Linked DNA regions of Psychrobacter arcticus 273-4. The protein of the gene in region 1 interacts with the protein of each later gene in a pairwise test. Links are inferred from orthologs where the notes say so. Each region holds a gene or a part of one and is shown in the gene's direction. Other genes may lie near its edges. The genes, in order: PSYC_RS02740 and rlmB.

Evidence for each region.
Region 2: the proteins of PSYC_RS02740 (region 1) and rlmB interact in binary tests that used the Escherichia coli proteins (3 or more experiments, as listed by UniProt). The link is inferred for Psychrobacter arcticus 273-4 from one-to-one orthologs.

What each region holds. Positions count from the first base shown.
Region 1 is NC_007204.1:617,100-620,313, forward strand. The notes cover bases 327-3,202. They hold PSYC_RS02740 (NAD(P)H-hydrate dehydratase), read left to right. Parts: upstream 327-816; coding sequence 817-2,589; downstream 2,590-3,202. Other genes in these bases: queG (tRNA epoxyqueuosine(34) reductase QueG), read right to left, coding at 327-604; PSYC_RS02745 (DUF4124 domain-containing protein), read right to left, coding at 2,759-3,202. In the rest of the region: more of queG, read right to left, coding at 1-326; more of PSYC_RS02745, read right to left, coding at 3,203-3,214. UniProt on the Escherichia coli protein: Bifunctional enzyme that catalyzes the epimerization of the S- and R-forms of NAD(P)HX and the dehydration of the S-form of NAD(P)HX at the expense of ADP, which is converted to AMP.
Region 2 is NC_007204.1:65,991-69,151, forward strand. What follows is about bases 40-2,862. They hold rlmB (23S rRNA (guanosine(2251)-2'-O)-methyltransferase RlmB), read left to right. Parts: upstream 40-977; coding sequence 978-1,748; downstream 1,749-2,862. Other genes in these bases: PSYC_RS00305 (pyrimidine/purine nucleoside phosphorylase), read left to right, coding at 437-772; coaE (dephospho-CoA kinase), read right to left, coding at 1,711-2,403; PSYC_RS00320 (prepilin peptidase), read right to left, coding at 2,487-2,862. Outside these bases: more of PSYC_RS00320, read right to left, coding at 2,863-3,161. UniProt on the Escherichia coli protein: Specifically methylates the ribose of guanosine 2251 in 23S rRNA.

The sequences.
Region 1 (3,214 bases):
TCCAGCCAAGACCAGCAGCATCAGCGATAGGTCGCTCAAAAATAGGTGCTGAGTCACTAAAAGGTCTAAAAATAAAATCAGTGTCAGCGCCAATATCTAGATGTCGCCATTCAGGAAGCATGGCTTCTATTTTTAGTGCTAACTGCTTAAGGCGACTGCGCATGGTTTTATGATAGTCGCGCCCTCTGGCATAACGGGCAATGATACCTTGGTTAGGATAATCGTTATCAGTCACAGCCCGCGGTGTTGGGGTTTGAGTGAGATAATCCATACGGACACTGATAATGGTTTTTGCGCCTTCTACCAGTTGCTCAGGGTGCGCACGCAGATGATGATTGCTGTGCATAAACTGTAATTGCGCTTCATAGCCTTTCGCTAACCACTGCTTTAATTGTTCAGTCTGCTTAACAAACAGAGGGTGATGCACAGATAAAAAGCCACAATCTGCAAACCCTAAGGACTGTGCTTCTGCTTTAATCCAGCGTTTAATATCTGCCGTCGTGGCAAAATCATGCGTGTTATTGATAGCAATCTTCTTAGCAGAGGTGCTAGTAAGTACTGATGACAGCTGCGCGGGCAAGGTTGCTTGAGAGTTGTTGCTCATATCTGACGATCAATGATAATGTGAATATAGATATGATAAGCCAGTGAGCGAAGAGCGCAAGTGTCAAAGTGAATAAATCTATGTTTATATGGATTAAATATAATAAATTGACCTTAAAACTGATGGCAGAAAGTACCTACATCAGTTTTAGTTTGTACTAACGATAAGTTGAAAATTCACCCCAATCTTATAAAAATCACCGAGGGTCAGCCATGGACGTGCAAACTAATTTATTTTCGAAAAATACGATGCCTATCGCACTATATAGTAGTGAACAGCTCTATGCGATGGAACAAGCATGGTTTGCACAAGGCAATGGTAGCTTTGGGCTAATGCAACAAGCGGCTTGGCAAATGGCACAGCATATTGAATCGCTTTATGAAAAAAAATGTCTTAATAAGCAATTAACTAAGCAGGGAATAACCTCTCGTTTTAATACTAGTCAACGCCGCGCCAGTATTTGGGTCGGAATAGGCAGTAATGGCGGCGATGGATGGCTTATCGCGTATTACTTACAGCAAAGGGGCTGGCAAGTACAAGTGATAGCCGTTGGCTTTGAGAAACAAGATTTTGTTGTAAAAGGTAATTTAGAAATTTCTGCTGACGAAAATAAAAAATCAATTACTGCTGCGGCAAGGGCGTTACAGTTAGCACTATCTGTTGATTGTGAGTATCAATGTTTTAAAAGTAGCGACAATAATACTAATGATACAAGCGTGAGGGCTTTGCAAGCCAATGTCTATATCGATGCGTTATTTGGCATTGGATTCAATCGTGCACCGAACAATATGTATCAACAGGCAATTTGCGCTTTTAACGCAGCAGCAGAGAATGCCCAAGCATTGGTCATCGCGGTTGATATCCCAAGTGGCTTGGTTGCCTCTACTGGTCAAGTATTTGAGCGTATAGCGATAGTAGCAGATACGACATTATGTTTGATAGCACGCAAATTTGGTTTGCATACCAAAGACGGACTCGACTATAGCGGCGCAGTTATTGACATACCGCTGATACCTTATCAGGTAAATAATGAGAAGCTAATACCCGTTGCGACACTCATTACTTCCGCTCATTCTTTAAAGCCACGCCGTCAAAACAGTTATAAAGGCAGCTATGGGCATGTATTGGTCATCGGCGGCAATCGCATTGAGGGCTCACAAGGCATGGGCGGAGCAGCCATACTGTCTGCGTCAAGTGCGATGGCAACAGGTGCAGGTAAAATCACTGTCGCTTGTCATGAGGTATTTCATGGCGCTTTATTAACCTCGCTACCAGATGCGATGACTATCGACTTACACGATAAAGATGGAATAAACCGTCTTATTGGGCAAGCCAGCGTTATTGCTATCGGCATGGGACTGGGCCGTGATGAGAAGGCAAAAATAGTATTTATAAGTTGTATTGAAGCTGCCATAGCCGTAGGTAAGCCGATAATAATTGATGCTGATGGTCTCTATCATTTGGCATCATTGCATAGTAAGAATCACAAACTGATAGCTGAGCTAAAAACACACAGCGCCACTCATCAAGTGTGTTTAACGCCGCATAGTGGGGAAGCTGCTAGGTTATTAAATAAAAAGATAAACGAAATAGAAAATGATAGATTAGCCGCGATAAAGCAGTGTGCAGCGATTTATGGCGGTGATTGGGTGCTAAAAGGGGCAGGGTCATTGGTTCTGGAGCAACAATCAGGGCAAGCGCATATTTATGTGTGCGGTGTGGGCAATGCTGGCATGGCGACTGCTGGTATGGGTGATGTACTCGCAGGCGTAATTGCTGGACTATTGGCACAGGAAGATTTAAAACATGAACTGCGCAGCTTACACCAAGCGGTCCTTATTCATGGTCTAACGGGAGATATTTTAGTCAACCAGACGAGCAGTAACGATGATAATTCATTATTGGTAGGGCAGCGAGGTCTGCAAGCTCAGGATATGCCAGCGGCTATCCGTCATGTGATGCAGCTCATAACAGACAGTCTTTAGCTATTCGAAATAGTTTTAAATACTAAGTTGAAATACTTTAAAGTCGCTACCGTATTGCTGGTGTAAATTTTTTGCAGCCTCTGTCTGCGTAGGCACAGCAAGCAAGAAAAATTTGCACCAGTAGTAGGTGTTGTATCGATATTACTTTTCACCGACTATAAGTTGAAAATTAACTACAATACTGGGTAATGGCCTGTTGGACACGTTCACGCTTAAGCTCAATCTCACGACCATCTAGATATTGACGTTTGCCATTGGCATCCATCTCGTAGATACGTCCGCCAACATTTAGATTGGTTAGATTATTACGTAACGACTGGCAACGCTGGGCATTCGCTTGAGCTTCTTGCTCTTTGATACGTGCTTCTAACTGGGCGACGCGCTGTTCTTCTGCGCTTTGCGGTGCACTTTGATTGGCTTCGGTTTTGCCTGCTAGCTGTCCAGCATTGCTCTGCCTACCGTCACTACGAAACTCAATAACCTCGATATTTCTACCATTTTGCGGCGCATATTGACTGTATTTGACTTCACCATGTGCGCCAATAGATTTGTATACCTGAATGGCATGAGTAGCGCTCATTGGTAGCATGAACATACACGCAGTGCTAACGCTGATAAGTAGTTT
Region 2 (3,161 bases), 550 kb from region 1 along the record:
ATAGATAAACGCAATTGGCAAATAGTATGGTGGCAAATAGTCTTAAATACAAATCTTAAAGGTAATCAATAACCTCAATCAAAGCCATCATAATAAGCTGAACTTTCCTGCCGCTGTAACAAATTTTATAGATATAATGTGGTAGCATAATCTCACATAATGATAAACTCTTACCACCAGATTTTCATGAATTCTACGACAGAGCAGTTATCTTGTAGAATGTGATATAAACCTGTGTGGCAGTAAGTATTAGTAATAAATGGTTATTTTTAAACCTATAAAACAAATCAACTCTATAATCAGCTCACAGTAAAGTAAAAACGCTATGGAGTCGATGGTAAAAGATGGATATAACAACGGTTATCTAAGCAGTTGCTTATCTACACATTCAATTTGGTTTTTTAGTTGGCAATAATTATTTAATAAGGAAGCCACTATGACAGCGGCGCAATTTACTAATGTAACAGTCAATGCTCAAGCCACGATATCCTATGATGGTCGTTGCTCAAGCCATACCATTATGTTCGAGGACGGTCGTCATAAAACCTTGGGTGTTATCTTGCCTTGTGACAATTTGGTCGAGCATTATCACTTTAGTACCAATACCTCTGAACGTATCGAAATCACCGGTGGTGAGTGCGAAGTCAAAATAAATGGTGAGGAAGCGTTCAGCTACTACCGCGCAGGACAGTCATTCGTGGTTGAAGGTAACAGTGGTTTCAACCTACGCACAGAAGAGATCGTCCAGTATATCTGCCACTTAGAAGGCTAATACGCCTCCAAGTGTCGTTAGATGATTGATGACGCCAAAAAGCCAATGATTCAAAAGAAATAAATCTTATCAGGTTTATTTCTTTTTTTTGCTGACATTATTTAGATGAAGAGGGTCATTAGTTGCTACAATTACACACCTCTCTTTTTATCGCATAGTTTTTATCGTATCGTGCGATACCCATTTTATAATTAATAGGCCTATTATGGCAAAACCTACCTATTTTTATGGCATTCATGCCATTGATGCATTGCTCGAATACCGTCCTCTTGATGGGCTGAGTTTGTTTGTGCAGCAAGGGCGCGAGACTGACAGTCATGTCCAAGCTATTATGGCGCAAGCACGTGATAATGGTATTAGCATTCAACCAACGCAAAAAGACAAACTTACCCAGCTATGTGGTAGCCCGCAACATCAAGGTGTGGTGCTTAACGCCCGTCCATTAGGCTTCGCTGACGAAGGTTTGCTCGATACTCTTGCAGGGCGCGAGGATTGTTTGCTACTGGTACTAGATCAAATTACCGACGCCCATAACTTCGGTGCTTGCTTACGTACAGCAGTCGCCATGGGCGTAGATGCGGTTATTTGTCCAAAGCACCATGCAGCAAGCTTGACCCCAACCGTCGCCAAAGTATCAGTCGGCGCGGCTGAGATGATGCCCATTGTGAGCGTGACCAATTTAGCACGTACGCTGACAAAGATTAAAAATGCCGGTGTATTTGTGTTTGGCACCGCTTTAAATGCCGATGCCAAACCTCTACATACCGCAGATTTGACTGGAAAAATAGCCATTATTATGGGTTCAGAGGGCGAGGGGATGCGCCGCCTGACAACAGAAAGCTGTGATGAGCTGGTTTATATTCCGATGTCAGGCAACGAGCATGGCAACTTACAAAGCTTAAATGTCAGTGTGGCGACTGGTATGGCTTTGTATGAGATTAATCGGCAGCGAACTTTAGCTGCTGGGCAAGCTTAAGATAGTCTTGATGGAGCGGCTCTAGTTGTGCATATAGCGCCGCAAGATCATTCTCATTTAATACCACATCATCGGCATGAAGATTGCGCTCTTCGCGGCTTAATTGATTGACCATAATGGCTTTAATTTTCTGTACGCTTAGCGCATCACGTTGACTGGCACGCGCAAGCTGGGTGTCTTCTGTGGCATCCATCACCAAAATACGTTGGCATAAATTGGCAAGCCCAGCTTCTGCCGCTTCAATCAATAGCGGCGCTGACAACACCACATACGGTGAGGTACTCTCTGCCAATTGCAGTTTTGCGGCTTCACGTATCGCGGGATGGGTAATGGCTTCAAGTTCAATTAGGGCGTCAGGATAAGTAAATACATGGGTTCGTACAGCGGCGCGGTCCATATCGCCATTGATATTTAGTACCCAATCACCGAATTTCCTCTGGATTTTGCGTAACGTTGCGCTGCCTTTGACAACTACTTCATGGGCAATGACATCTGCATCAATAATATCGATTCCCTGCTGCGCGAACCAGTTGCTAGCAGCTGATTTGCCACTACCGATACCACCCGTTAAACCCACTACCAAGGTTTTGCTTTTATGGTCAGGTGCTTGCGGTTGATGTGAATAAGGTGAAGGTATTGCTGCGTATTTTGACATAATAATGACTTATCTGACTGATAGAAGGCTAATGACGGTAGTCAATGAAAGGTTGAAAATAACGATCGGGAAGTGGATACTGCTTAATTATACATGCCTAAATACCAATTAACGATATCTGAACCATATAACAACGCCACGATACCCGCAATGGCAATATAAGGACCAAAAGCAAAGGGCTTGCTCTCGCCTTGTTTTTTTATAAGGATAAGACCAACGATGGAGCCAAGTAAAGATGACAATAGAATAACCAATGGCAACATCACAGGACCAAGCCACGCGCCCAGTACTGCCAATAATTTAAAGTCACCTTGTCCCATGCCATGTTTTTTGGTGATCAAATAAAATATCTTGACCACTATCCATAGAGATAAAAACCCCAACAGTAAGCCCCATATCGACTGAGTAGGGGAGACAAACCAGCCTTGTGAGTTTACCGCCAGTCCCAACCCTGCCAATGGAAAAGTTAAGCGGTCAGGTAATAGCTGCGTATCAAAATCGATACCGGTTAAAACGACTAGTGTCCATACCAAAATCAATGCTGATAGCCCAGCCGTACTGACACCAAACTGATAAATGACCAATACAGATAGCAGCGCAGTGACCAGCTCAACGACAGGATAACGCAGTCCAATAGTCGTTTTACATTCTGAGCAACGACCACGTAGTACTATCCAGCTGATTAAAGGGATGTTTTCATACCATTTGATTTTATGGGCACAATGCGGGCAGCGTGAAGCAGGGCGGCTTAAGGTAAT